DNA from 4 places in the Acidovorax sp. AC410 genome. Region 1 is predicted to be linked to each of the others. Evidence: predicted binding sites of a transcription regulator. Region 1 holds the regulator's gene; each other region holds the start of a gene.
What was found. The regulator sigma-54, encoded in region 1, starts transcription at its own class of promoters, with help from an activator protein. The targets are predictions, from matches to a motif close to TGGCANGNAANCTGCTTT.
Positions count from the first base shown of each region.

Region 2: glnA (type I glutamate--ammonia ligase) is a predicted target of sigma-54. The motif match lies at 1,733-1,750, and genes of this name have one in related genera.
Region 3: AC0IZS_RS17525 (CmpA/NrtA family ABC transporter substrate-binding protein) is a predicted target of sigma-54. The motif match lies at 962-979, and genes of this name have one in related genera.
Region 4: AC0IZS_RS17690 (formate/nitrite transporter family protein) is a predicted target of sigma-54. The motif match lies at 1,722-1,739, and genes of this name have one in related genera.

Region 1 covers NZ_CEEDCG010000001.1:1,394,200-1,397,404, reverse strand. The annotation lists gene lptB (LPS export ABC transporter ATP-binding protein) at 1-740, shown strand, start outside; gene AC0IZS_RS06475 (RNA polymerase factor sigma-54) at 804-2,405, shown strand; gene AC0IZS_RS06470 (VOC family protein) at 2,413-2,781, opposite strand; gene AC0IZS_RS06465 (hypothetical protein) at 2,781-3,205, opposite strand, start outside.
Region 2 covers NZ_CEEDCG010000001.1:7,006,317-7,009,521, forward strand. The annotation lists gene glnA (type I glutamate--ammonia ligase) at 267-1,682, opposite strand; gene AC0IZS_RS32565 (competence/damage-inducible protein A) at 1,857-2,684, opposite strand; gene AC0IZS_RS32570 (EI24 domain-containing protein) at 2,681-3,205, opposite strand, start outside.
Region 3 covers NZ_CEEDCG010000001.1:3,778,852-3,782,056, reverse strand. The annotation lists gene AC0IZS_RS17530 (ANTAR domain-containing response regulator) at 101-727, shown strand; gene AC0IZS_RS17525 (CmpA/NrtA family ABC transporter substrate-binding protein) at 1,165-2,409, shown strand; gene ntrB (nitrate ABC transporter permease) at 2,470-3,205, shown strand, end outside.
Region 4 covers NZ_CEEDCG010000001.1:3,818,830-3,822,034, forward strand. The annotation lists gene nirD (nitrite reductase small subunit NirD) at 1-241, shown strand, start outside; gene AC0IZS_RS17685 (nitrate- and nitrite sensing domain-containing protein) at 303-1,616, shown strand; gene AC0IZS_RS17690 (formate/nitrite transporter family protein) at 1,959-2,771, shown strand; gene AC0IZS_RS17695 (protein kinase domain-containing protein) at 2,950-3,205, shown strand, end outside.

The DNA of each region.
Region 1 (3,205 bases):
ACAGCCGGCTGGAGGTGCACCACCTCGAAAAATCCTACGGCAGCCGCAAGGTCGTCAAGGACGTGTCGCTGGTCGTGCAAAAAGGCGAAGTCGTGGGATTGCTCGGCCCCAACGGTGCGGGCAAGACCACCTCGTTCTACATGATCGTCGGCCTGGTGCGCAGCGATGCCGGCGACATCCGCATCGACGGCCACTCGGTGGCCCACATGCCCATCCATCGGCGCTCGCGCCTGGGCCTGTCCTACCTGCCACAGGAAGCCTCGATTTTCCGCAAGCTCACGGTCGAGGAGAACGTGCGCGCCGTGCTTGAGCTGCAGCGCGGCGAGGACGGCCAGCCGCTGCCGCGCCAGGCCATTGAGGAGCGCCTCACGGCGCTGCTCACGGAACTGCGCGTGGAGCACCTGCGCGCCTCGCCCGCGCTGGCCCTGTCCGGCGGCGAACGTCGCCGCGTGGAGATCGCCCGCGCGCTGGCCACGCAGCCGCGCTTCATCCTGCTGGACGAGCCCTTTGCCGGCATTGACCCCATCGCGGTGATCGAGATCCAGCGCATCATCGGCTTCCTCAAGGCGCGCGGCATCGGCGTGCTCATCACCGACCACAACGTGCGCGAGACGCTGGGCATCTGCGACCACGCCTTCATCATCAGCGATGGCCACGTGCTGGCCCAGGGTACCCCCTCCGAAATCGTCGACAACGCCGAAGTGCGCCGGGTGTACCTGGGTGAACACTTCCGCATGTAGCAGACCGATGGACCACCTGTTCGCCATGCACCTGCCTTCGTGGCAGTCCCCGGGGGCTGTGCGATGAAGCCCGGCCTGTCACTGCGCGTATCGCAGCACCTGGCGCTCACGCCCCAGCTGCAGCAGTCCATCCGGTTGCTGCAACTGTCCACGCTGGAGCTGGGCCAGGAGGTCGAGCAGATGCTCGACGAAAACCCGTTCCTTGAACGCAATGCCGACGAGGCCCCGCGCGAGGAGTTTGGCGTGGACACGGCCGACGCGCCCGCGCAGCCGGACGACTACAGTTCCGACGATGCGGTCTACTCCAGTGCCCCGGGCTCCAGCACGTCGACCGAGACCCCGGCCGACAGCCCGCAGGGCGATGCGGAAGTGGGCAGCAGTGCGGGCGACGAGCCCGACTGGAGCGGCGATGGCACCGTGGACGTGTCCCCCAACGATGCCGAGTGGGGTGGCGATGCGCCGGCCCGCAACCGCAATGATTCGGAGGGCGACGAGGCCGATGCCACCGAACTGGCCCGCACGCACGAATCGCTCACCGCCTTCCTGCACCGCCAGGCCCTGTCGCTGCGGCTGTCCGAGGTGGACCGCGCGGCGCTGCGCTTCCTGATCGAATCGCTCAACGACGATGGCTACCTCGAGGACCCGCTCGAAGAGCTGGCCATCGCCCTGGCCGGCCCCGACGACCTGGAGCAGATCGAAGAGCTGGTGCATCGCTTCACCGTGGCGCTGCGCCTGCTGCAGAGCCTGGAGCCCGTGGGCGTGGGTGCGCGTGGCCTGGGTGAATGCCTCACACTGCAGCTCACGGCCCTGGCGGCCGACGAAGACAGCGAGCTCGACCCTGACACCGTGCAGACCGCGCTGCGCGTGTGCCAGCAGCCGCTGGAGATGCTGGCGCGCCGCGACATCCGCCGCCTCACGCAGCTGTGCGGCGACGGCGAGGAGCGCACGCGCGCCGCCATGGCCCTGATCGCGCGGCTGGAGCCGCGCCCCGGGCGCAAGTTCGTCGACGTGGAGCGCAACATCATCGTGCCCGACGTCATCGTGCGCAAGGCCGGGCGGGCCAATGGCCGCGACGGCCAGCACAACTTCATCGTGGCCCTGAACCCCGACGTGATGCCGCGCCTGCGCGTACACGACATCTACGCCGGCGCCCTGCGCGGCCACAAGGGCGGCGAGGGCCACCAGGCCATGCAGCAGCGGTTGCAGGAGGCGCGCTGGTTCATCAAGAACATCCAGCAGCGCTTCGACACCATCCTGCGCGTCTCGCGCGCCATCGTCGAGCGGCAAAAGAGCTTTTTCACCCATGGCGAGCTGGCCATGCGCCCGCTGGTGCTGCGCGACATCGCCGACGAGCTGGGCCTGCACGAGTCCACCATCAGCCGCGTGACCACGGCCAAGTACATGTCCACGCCCATCGGCACCTACGAGCTCAAGTATTTCTTCGGTTCGGGCCTGGGCACCGAAACCGGCGGCAACGCATCGAGCACGGCCGTGCGCGCCCTCATCAAGCAGTTCGTGGCGGCCGAAAGCCCGGCCAAGCCGCTCTCGGACAGCCAGATCGCAGAGATGCTCAAGGAGCAGGGCATCGAATGCGCACGCCGCACCGTGGCCAAGTACCGCGAGGCGCTCAAGATCGCGCCGGCCAACCTGCGCAAGGCGCTCTGATCCGCTGTCAGCCTGGCTGGCGGAACGCCCGGCTGGAGATGCTGACGGCATTGCCGTCCGGGTCCTTGGCATTGGCGAACGCATAGCCATTGGCCTGGTGCGTGCTGCCGAAGGCCAGGCCCTGTGCCAGCGCACGGACCTTGAAGGCTTCCACGTCCGGCACATGAAAGCACAGCTTCACCCCCGCCTGGCCGAGCTTCACGCTCTTGGCCGCCTGGTGGACCAGGATGCTGGCCCCTCCGTCCGGGGCCTGGAGCTCGATCAGGCCCTCCACCACGTCCCCAGTGGTCTCAAGACCGAAGTGCGTGCGGTAGAACGCTGCGCTGCGCTGCATGTCGCGCGCGTAGACCATCACGGTGCCGAGGATGGGGGGCATCAGGGCGCTTTCGAGGCCGGTGCGCGCCGCAGCGAGCGCAGCAACTCCAGCGCCTGGGCCACAGGCTCCTGCGGAGCGCCGTTGACGAGCACCGTGAAGGTCACGCGCAGCTCGTTCATGCCCAGCATGCCCTGGGTCAGGTGCTTGTAGCCGTCCGGCTCGGGGGCGCGGTCGGTGGCCGAGAAGTAGTAGCCCATCTTGCCCACGGCGCCCAGGTCCTTGAGGGGCAGATCGCTCTCGACGGCCTTGGGCTGGGCCCGGGTGGCACCCGCCTGCACCAGCCCCCGCAATTCGTCGGCCGTGGGGCCCCTGGGCGCACTGCCCACAGGCCAGATGGGCGTGATAAGCATCTGCAACGCCTTGGCGTCAGGGCCGCTGATGGCCACCGAGGGCGGCAACTCCCCGTGCGGGCGGCGCACCTGGG
Region 2 (3,205 bases), 5.6 Mb from region 1:
GAAATTCCTCGCGCAGCAGCTTATGCAGGGGACAGCCGGTGAGTATCCCCCAATCATCCCGCATCGCCAATTGCGCAAATACAGCGGCAATGGGGTTTAAGGCCGGGCCTTGCGGCGGGCGGCGGGCCTGGGGCATGGCTGCAGGCACCGCCCCATCCCCTACAGAGGCGCGGCCGCCTGCGTTGGTTCCGTGGCCGGTGTTGTGCCGACGCCATGAAAAAAGGCGGCTTGCGCCGCCTTTTGGGGTAATCGCCGGGTGGGGCGGATTACAGCGAGTAGTACATGTCGTACTCGACAGGGTGAGGAGCCATGCGGAAACGCGTGACTTCGGTCATCTTCAGGTCGATGTAGGCATCGAGCATGGAGTCGGTGAACACGCCACCCTTGGTCAGGAAGCTGCGGTCCTTGTCCAGGTATTCCAGGGCCTGGTCCAGGCTGTGGCAGACGGTAGGCACCAGCTTGTCTTCCTCGGGTGGCAGATGGTACAGGTCCTTCGTGGCGGCTTCACCGGGATGGATCTTGTTTTCCACGCCGTCCAGGCCGGCCATCATCAGGGCCGAGAAAGCCAGGTAGGGGTTGGCCGATGGATCGGGGAAGCGCGCTTCGATGCGGCGGCCCTTGGGGTTGGCAACGTAAGGAATGCGGATCGAGGCCGAGCGGTTGCGGGCCGAGTAGGCCAGCTTCACAGGGGCTTCGAAGCCGGGCACCAGGCGCTTGTACGAGTTCGTACCGGGGTTGGTGATGGCGTTCAGGGCACGGGCGTGCTTGATGATGCCGCCGATGTAGTACAGCGCGAAGTCCGACAGGCCGGCATAGCCGTCGCCTGCGAACAGGTTCTTGCCGTCCTTCCAGATGGACTGGTGCACGTGCATGCCGGAGCCGTTGTCGCCAGCGTAGGGCTTGGGCATGAAGGTGGCGGTCTTGCCATAGGCGTTGGCCACGTTCCAGACCACGTACTTCAGGACCTGGGTCCAGTCGGCGCGCTCGACCAGCGTGCTGAAACGCGTGCCGATTTCGTTCTGGCCAGCGCCTGCCACTTCGTGGTGGAACACTTCGACCGGGATGCCCAGGGATTCGAGGATCAGGGACATTTCAGCGCGCATGTCCTGCGTGCTGTCGACGGGAGGCACAGGGAAGTAACCGCCCTTGACGGTGGGACGGTGGCCGCGGTTGCCGCCTTCGAGCTTGGCGCCCGAATTCCAGGGGGCTTCGTACTCTTCGATCTCGAACATGACCTTGCCGGGTTCGTTGGACCAGCGCACGCCGTCGAAGATGAAGAATTCTGGCTCGGGGCCGAAGAAGGCCGTGTCGCCCAGGCCGGAAGCCTTCAGGTAGGCTTCAGCGCGCTTGGCGATGGAGCGTGGGTCGCGGTCATAGGCCTTGCCGTCACCGGGTTCGATCACGTCGCACTGCAGGAACAGCGTGGTTTCTTCGAAGAACGGGTCGATGTTGGCGGTGTTGGGGTCGGGCATGAGCTGCATGTCCGAGGCTTCGATGCCCTTCCAGCCAGCCACCGACGAACCGTCAAATGCGTGGCCCGACGTGAACTTGTCTTCATCGAAGTGCGAAACCGGCACGGTCACGTGCTGCTCCTTGCCCCGGGTATCGGTAAAACGGAAGTCAACGAACTTGACCTCGTTTTCCTTCACGATCTTCATCACGTCTGCAACGGTCTTGGCCATCAGGTTCTCCTGGGTAAAAGCGCTTGTTGAAAAAAGAATTTGCCGAAATAAAAGCAGTTTGCGTGCCAGCGGGGTGCAATCACCGCACTATCGCGGAGCAGCGGGCCGACCTGGGGTCTGGCAAGAACTGTTGAATGCACACAATTGGTGCGTCGCAATAGTCCCCATTGCACATCACAGGTTGCGCACCATTTCAGGGCCAAGTTCTGCACCAAATTCGTGCAGACCATTTTGGAGGTCCGTCCATGCAGCGGGAAGCGCCTGCGCCGGGCCTTTGACGCCCAGTTCGATGTGCCGCCCGTATTGTGGATGATCCACGCTGGGCAAACTGAACACCCGGACACCTGGGTGCGATTTTTCTATGCGCTCCATCAGCGGAGTGAGTGCCGCCTCCAAGGCTCCGAAGACGACCACCGAGTGCTCGGTCTGGGGCGTGCGGTTGAAGTGCTCGGCGTACAGGGTGTCCAGCACCCACTCGATCATGGGCCAGGCCATCACCGGGAAACCCGGCACGAAATGCACGGCACCACCCTCCCCGCCCGGGCTGTCGCAGGTGAAGCCGGGAATCTTGTTGTACGGGTTGGGGATGGTTCGGGCCCCGACGGGGAACATGCCCATGTTGAGCCGGTGTACGTTGTCATGGCGCTCGGGCTCGTAGGGCAGGCCCTGCTCGCGCGCCACATCCTGCATGCGCTCGCGGATCAGGCGCTCGGCCTCGGGGTGCAGGGCCAGGTCCGCCCCCAACGCACGCGCCGCGCACTGGCGGGTGTGGTCGTCCGGCGTGGCGCCGATACCGCCGCAGGAAAACACCACGTCACCCGAGGCAAAGGCGCGCTGCAGCGTGGCGGTGATGCGGGCCGGGTCGTCCCCTACGTAGTCCGCATACGACAGGACCAGGCCGCGCGCCGCCAGCAGCTCGATGGCCCGGGGCATGTGCTTGTCGGCCCGCTTGCCCGAGAGGATTTCGTCGCCGACGATGATGAGGCCGAAGGTGGGGGTCATGGGGTGCGGGGAGCGGTAGGAAGGGCGTCGGGTGCCGGCAGGCCGCCCACCGCAGGCGCAGGTGCGCTGGCGGGGGAAGGCGGGGTGTCTTCGATGGCCGGTGGGGGCGACAGCGTGTCGAGCGGCAGGCGCGAGGGCACGGGCATGGTGGCCCGCACGTCGTCCTCGCGCAGCTCCTGCAGCGCCGCCAGGCAGAAATGCGTGAACCACAGTGAGGAGAAGGCGAACACCAGCATGTAGATCCAGATCGCCAGCGGCACCAGGATGGCAAACGCCGCCACGAACAGCACGCCCGAGGCCCAGACGATGCTGGGCGCGGCGCCCAGGTAGCCGGTGATGATGCCGATGCCCAGCAGGCTGGCGCGGTGGCGCTCGAACAGGCGCTTGCGCTCTTCCTTGCTCGCATGCTCGGCCAACGCATCGAAGGCCATCACGCGGTAGGTGAGCCAGCCCCAGATCAGCGGCGGCAGCACCAGCACCAGCGGGGGCACCAGCCACAGCGGCACGGACACCACCAGCGC
Region 3 (3,205 bases), 2.4 Mb from region 1:
CAGGCCCCCGCCGCCATTGGCCCTTCAAAAGCAGGGTAGACCCCTGTCCGCACCAGCCCGGCGCACCAATTTGTGGCGCAAATCTTGCTATGCTGACGGCATGAATGAGGCCTTGCGCATAGTGGTGGTCGCCCCCGATCTGGCGGTTGCCGACCCCGACGACGAGCACGCCCTGCTGCAGGCAGAGCGCTCGCGGGCGCTGCGCATTGGCCTGCTGGAAAACAACTTCAACCTGGTGGCCACGCTGCCGGCCGACGTGTTCCTGAGCGAGCGCCTGGCGCAATTGCAGCCGGACCTCATCATCGTGGACGCCGAAAGCGAAGCACGCGATGCCCTGGAGCATGTGGTGATGGCCACGCGCAACGAGCGCCGCCCCATCGTCATGTTCACCAACGACGAGGACACCTCGCACGTGAAGGCGGCCGTGGCGGCCGGTGTGTCGGCCTACATCGTGGCGGGCCTGGCGCCCCAGCGCATCCGCCCCATCCTGGACGTGGCGATGGCACGCTTCCAGCACGAGCAGGCGCTGCGCGCCGAGCTGGCCGACGCCAAGACCGAGCTCAAGGACCGCAAGACCATCGACCGCGCCAAGGGCCTGCTGATGGAACGCCAGGGCCTGACCGAGCAGGCCGCCTATGAAAAACTGCGCAAGACGGCCATGGACAAGGGCCTCAAACTGGTCGACGTCGCGCAGCGCATGCTCGACGTGGCCGATCTGCTGGGCTGACAAGGCCCCCGCTGCGCACGCTGCCACTGCAGCAGACGCGTTTCACGCCGGACGCACTGCACCACTCCCACCCCTGCCCTGGCACAGCACGGCCCGCGATGGTGCATCGCACAACACCTGTGCGATCAAAGACGGTGCATGGCTTGCGCGCTTTCATGAAGCAGCCGCCTGACCATCCCATTTTGATTCGATAGTTAGCTATCAAAAACAGAGCATCCTGGCAGATCACAGGGCTGGCACAAGGCTTGCATTACCTGGACAAGACCAACGAAGGTCTTCGATGAGCGGTATCCACCCAATGGCGGGCAGGTACCCCTCGCCACCGGACACAGGCGTCCCACCCGCGCTCGGCGCTGCGTGACTTTCTTTGTGAAGTTGCAGCAGCCCAGGCGCAGGGGGGACGCCTTTTTTGTTTTTCACGCCACCAGGGAAGCACCATGACCGATCTGCTCAAAACCAGTCTCAACCGCCGCACCGTGCTGCAGGCCGCCACCGTGGGCGCCGTGGGTGTGAGCCCGGCCCTGCGCGCACTCGTCCACGCACAGGGCTCCGACGCCCCCGAGAAGAAGGAAGTGAAGATCGGCTTCATCCCGCTGACCGACTGCGCCAGCGTGGTGATGGCCTCGGTGCTGGGCATCGACAAGAAGTACGGCGTGACCATCATCCCCACCAAGGAGGCGAGCTGGGCCGGCGTGCGCGACAAGCTGGTCAACGGCGAGCTCGACTTTGCCCATGTGCTCTACGGCCTGGTGTATGGCGTACACCTGGGCCTGGCCGGCCCCAAGAAGGACATGGCCGTGCTGATGAACCTGAACCAGAACGGCCAGGCCATCACACTGTCCAAGAAGCTGGCCGACAAGGGCGCCGTCAACGGCGCCGGCCTGGCCAAGCTCATGGCCAGCGAAAAGCGCGAGTACACCTTCGCCCAGACCTTCCCCACCGGCACGCACGCCATGTGGCTGTACTACTGGCTCGCCGCGCACGGCATCGACCCGATGAAGGATGCCAAGGTCATCACCGTACCGCCACCGCAGATGGTGGCCAACATGCGCGTGGGCAACATGGACGGTTTCTGCGTGGGCGAGCCCTGGAACCACCGCGCCATCATGGACGGCATCGGCGTGACCGCCACCACCACGCAGGACATCTGGAAGGACCACCCCGAAAAGGTGCTGGGCACGACCTCGGAGTTCGTGCAGAAGTACCCCAACACGGCGCGTGCCGTGACGGCCGCCATCCTGGAAGCCGGCCGCTGGATCGACGAGAGCCTGGGCAACAAGAACAAGATGGCCGAGACCATTGCCGGCAAGGCCTACGTGAACACCGGCGTGGACGCGATCAACCAGCGCATCCTGGGCCGCTACCAGGACGGCATGGGCAAGACCTGGGACGACCCCAACCACATGAAGTTCTACAACGACGGTGCGGTGAACTTCCCCTACCTGTCGGACGGCATGTGGTTCCTCACCCAGCACAAGCGCTGGGGCCTGCTCAAGGACCACCCTGACTACGCCGGCGTGGCCAAGGCCATCAACCGCGTGGACGTCTACAAGCAGGCAGCCGCTGCCTCCAAGACCCCGCTGCCCAAGAGCGACATGCGCACGCACAAGCTCGTGGACGGTGTGGTGTGGGACGGCAAGGACCCCAAGAAATACGCCGACGGTTTCAAGATCAAGGCCTGAGAGGCCATGGGCCCACAGCTCCCCGTTCGCCCCACGTTCCCACCCGCACAGGAGATCACCATGGTCAGTGCCGTTTTCCACTCCCCTCCCGCCGCCCTGCCGGCCGACGCACCGGCAGCGCCCGCCCGGGGCGCTGCCATCCAGGCCGAAGCCCGCAAGGCGCCCCCCGCCAGCGTGCCCACGCCACGCGCCCCGCGCGACTGGGCCGCGCTTTCGCGCAGCTTCTGGATGGCCGTGCTGCCGCCATTGTGCGGCCTGGGCCTGCTCATTGGCCTGTGGGCCGTGGTGTCCACCACCACCGGCGGCAGCATTCCCAGTCCGCTGGCCACCTGGGCGCAGGCGCTGGAGATCTTCAGCAACCCGTTCTACCGCAATGGCCCCAATGACCAGGGCGTGGGCTGGAACGTGCTGATGTCGCTGGAGCGCGTGGCCGTGGGCTTCGGCCTGGCGGCGCTGGTGGGCATTCCCGCGGGCTTCGTGATCGGGCGCTTCAACTTCCTGTCGCGCATGTTCAACCCACTGATCAGCCTGCTGCGCCCGGTGTCGCCACTGGCCTGGCTGCCCATTGGCCTCTTGGTGTTCAAGGGCGCCAACCCGGCTGCGATCTGGACCATCTTCATCTGCTCCATCTGGCCCATGGTCATCAACACCGCGGTGGGCGTGCAGCGCGTGCCGCAGGACTACATGAACGTGGCCCGGGTGCTCAACCTCTCGGAGTGGAAAATTGCCACCAAGATCCTGTTCCCTGCCGTGCTGCCCTACATGCTGACCGGCGTGCGCCTGGCGGTGGGCACGG
Region 4 (3,205 bases), 2.4 Mb from region 1:
CGTGTTCCGCACCGGCGGCGACCAGTTCTTTGCCATCGACAACGTGGACCCGAAGTCGGGCGCCAGCGTGCTGTCGCGCGGGCTCATCGGCAACCTGGGCGAGCGCGTGGTGGTTGCCTCGCCGCTGTACAAGAACCATTTCGACCTGCGCACCGGCGAATGCCTGGAGGCGCCCGAGCATTCGGTGCAGGCGCACGGCGTGCGCGCCGAGGGCGGGCGCATCAGCGTGGCAGTCGCTTGAACGCTTTGGGAGGCGTCTGGCGGGGTTAGCATCTGCGTATCCTCAATCCCGGAGTCACCGCATGCCCGACCTGGCCGCCGCGCCCCTGACCGTTTCCAGCCTCGTGCTGCGCTCGCGCCAGCTCGAGATCGATGCGGTGCACCACCTGGCCAGCCGGGCCGCGCTGGTGGATGTGGTCGGCCAGCTGATCGAGGGCCTGCAGCGCGAGCGCGGTGCATCGGGCGTGTACCTTGCCTCCAAGGCACAGCGCTTTGCCGACCTGCGCGGCCGCACCGTGCAGGAGGTGGTGTTGCTGGAAGCCAAGCTGCGCGCGGAGTTTGCCCAGCATGTCGAGCCCGCACAGGGCGCCACGGCCAAGGCCTTGTCGTTGATGGCCTGGGCACTGCTGGGGCTCGATTCGCTGCCCGCGCTGCGCAGCCAGATCGACAAGCAGGCGATGGCGGCGCACGACTCGATTGCCGCGTTCAGCCACCTGATCGCGGGGCTGATCGAATTGGTCTTCCACGTGGCCGATGCGGCCGCTCTGCCCAGCGTCTCGCGCCAGCTTGTGGCCCTGCTGCACCTGGTGCAGGCGCAGGAAGAGGCGGGGCAGGAGCGTGCCATGGGTGCGTTGCTCTTTGCTTCAGGCCTGGGCAGCGACGCCCACCAGCAGCGCGTGCTGCACCTGATCGATGCGCAGGAGCGCAGCCTGCGCGTGTTTTCCGAATTTGCCGACCCGGCCCTGCGCACGCGCTGGGAGCAGCAGCAACTGGCCCCGGGCATGGCCCAATTGGAACGCCTGCGGCGCACGCTGTGCGTGGCCCGCCCCGGCGCCGCGCTGGACAGCAACCTGAGCGACGCCTGGTTCGACGTGTCCACCGAGCGCATCAACGCGCTGTGGCTGCTGCAGGTCGAGCTGGTGCAGCGCCTGCGCGAGGACTGCGCGGCCCGCATCCTCGAAGCCCAGCAGGACCTGCAGGACTCCAGGGGCCTGCTGCGCGGCCTGCGCGACAACCCGCCGCAGCGCACGCACGCGGTGGACCGCTTCTTCGACATCGCCATCGCACCCGAAGCCGTCCCCGAGCAGGCCGCCAGCGCGCCTGCCGGTGAATCGGCATCGTTGCTGGAGCTGCTGCAGGCCCAGTCGGCGCGCATGGCCAGCATGGAGGCCGAGCTCGAGGCCGCCCGCCGCACGCTCAACGAGCGCAAGGTGATCGAGCGCGCCAAGGGCGTGCTCATGGCCCGCCTGGGCATGAACGAGGAAGTGGCCTTCCGCGTGCTGCAAAAGACCTCGATGGACCAGAACCGCCGCCTGCTCGATGTGGCCGAGGCCACGCTGTCCCTGCCGGACCTGGCGTTCGCCCACCCCGACCGCAAGGGCGACAAGCCCGCCTGATCCATGGTGGTGCCTTGCCTGCACCGCCTTGAAGCCATTTTTGCCCCGCAAGCCCTGCGCATGCACGGAATGCGGGACGCAAGGCACTCTCGGCTGCCCCAGCGAGGGTACGGAAATTGCATGGAATGCCTTGGATGGCGGGCTAACGGCGGCCTGCTGTCCACCGCCTGCGGTTCACCGCAGGTCCAGGAATCGCGCATCCGAGGATAACGGCGTCCATTGCGTTCCCCATCTGCATGGGGGCGCAGCGGACGCCGTTTTCTTTTCCTCTTCTTCTTGCGCGTTTCCCCGGGTGGATCACTTGGGGGCGCATGTCAGTCTCCCCGTCCCAAAGGAAGTGCAATGGCCTACCTCGCCCCCGCCGAGTTCGTGACCAAGATGGTCGATTCCGGTGAATCCAAGCTCCTGATGTCCACCCGCGACACGCTGATCCGCTCCTTCATGGCCGGTGCCATGCTGGCACTGGGCGCCGCCTTCGCCGTCACCGTCACGGTGAACACCGGCAACGCGCTGCTGGGCGCAATGCTCTTTCCGGGCTGCTTCATCCTGCTGTACCTGCTGGGCTATGACCTGTTGACCGGTGTGTTCACGCTGGCCCCGCTGGCGGTGCTCGACAAGCGTCCTGGCGCCACCTGGGCCGGCGTCTTCCGCAACTGGACGCTGGTGTTCTGCGGCAACTTCGCAGGTGCCTTCATGGTGGCGGTGTTCATGGCCATCATCTTCACCTTCGGATTCAGCGAGGCACCCAACGCCGTCGGCATAAAAATCGGCCACATTGGCGAGGGCCGCACGGTGGGTTACTCCGCGCACGGCGCCGCCGGCATGCTGACCCTGTTCATCCGTGGCGTCATGTGCAACTGGATGGTGTCCACCGGCGTGGTGGCGGCCATGATGTCCACCTCGGTGTCGGGCAAGGCCATCGGCATGTGGATTCCCATCGCCCTGTTCTTCTACATGGGTTTCGAGCACAGCATCGTCAACATGTTCCTGTTCCCCTCGGGCCTGCTGCTGGGTGGCAACTTCACGGTCATGGACTACCTGGTCTGGAACGAAATCCCGACCGTGATCGGCAACCTGGTGGGCGGCCTGACCTTTGTGGGCGCCATGCTGTATTCCACGCACTACAAGACCGCCCCCAAGCGCAAGATCGCCTAAAGACGAGGCTGAACGGGTCCCTCACGCGCCGCGCACCCTGCTTTGGGCGGTCTCGGCGCAAGCAAATGCTCGCCATAGCACGGGCTATGGCTGCGCTTTGCGCCTAGCATCCCATCCCAAATCAGGGCACGCGCCATCGTGAAGACCCATTCACCCTCGCCTTCCTGCCTGCCTCCCTATGAGCGACAGCAATAGCTTGAACGTCACACTCGGCCAGCATTCCGAGGCCGGGCACAAGGGAGTCAACCAGGACTTCCACGGTGCCATGCTGCCCACGGGGCCGCAGCGCGGCACCAAGGGCATCGCGCTGGCGCTGGCCGATGGCATAGGCTCCAGCGCGGTGAGCCAGGAGGCCAGTGCCGCGGCAGTGCGCGGCTTCCTGGAAGACTACTACGCCACCTCCGAGGCCTGGTCGGTGCGCCGCTCGGCCCAGC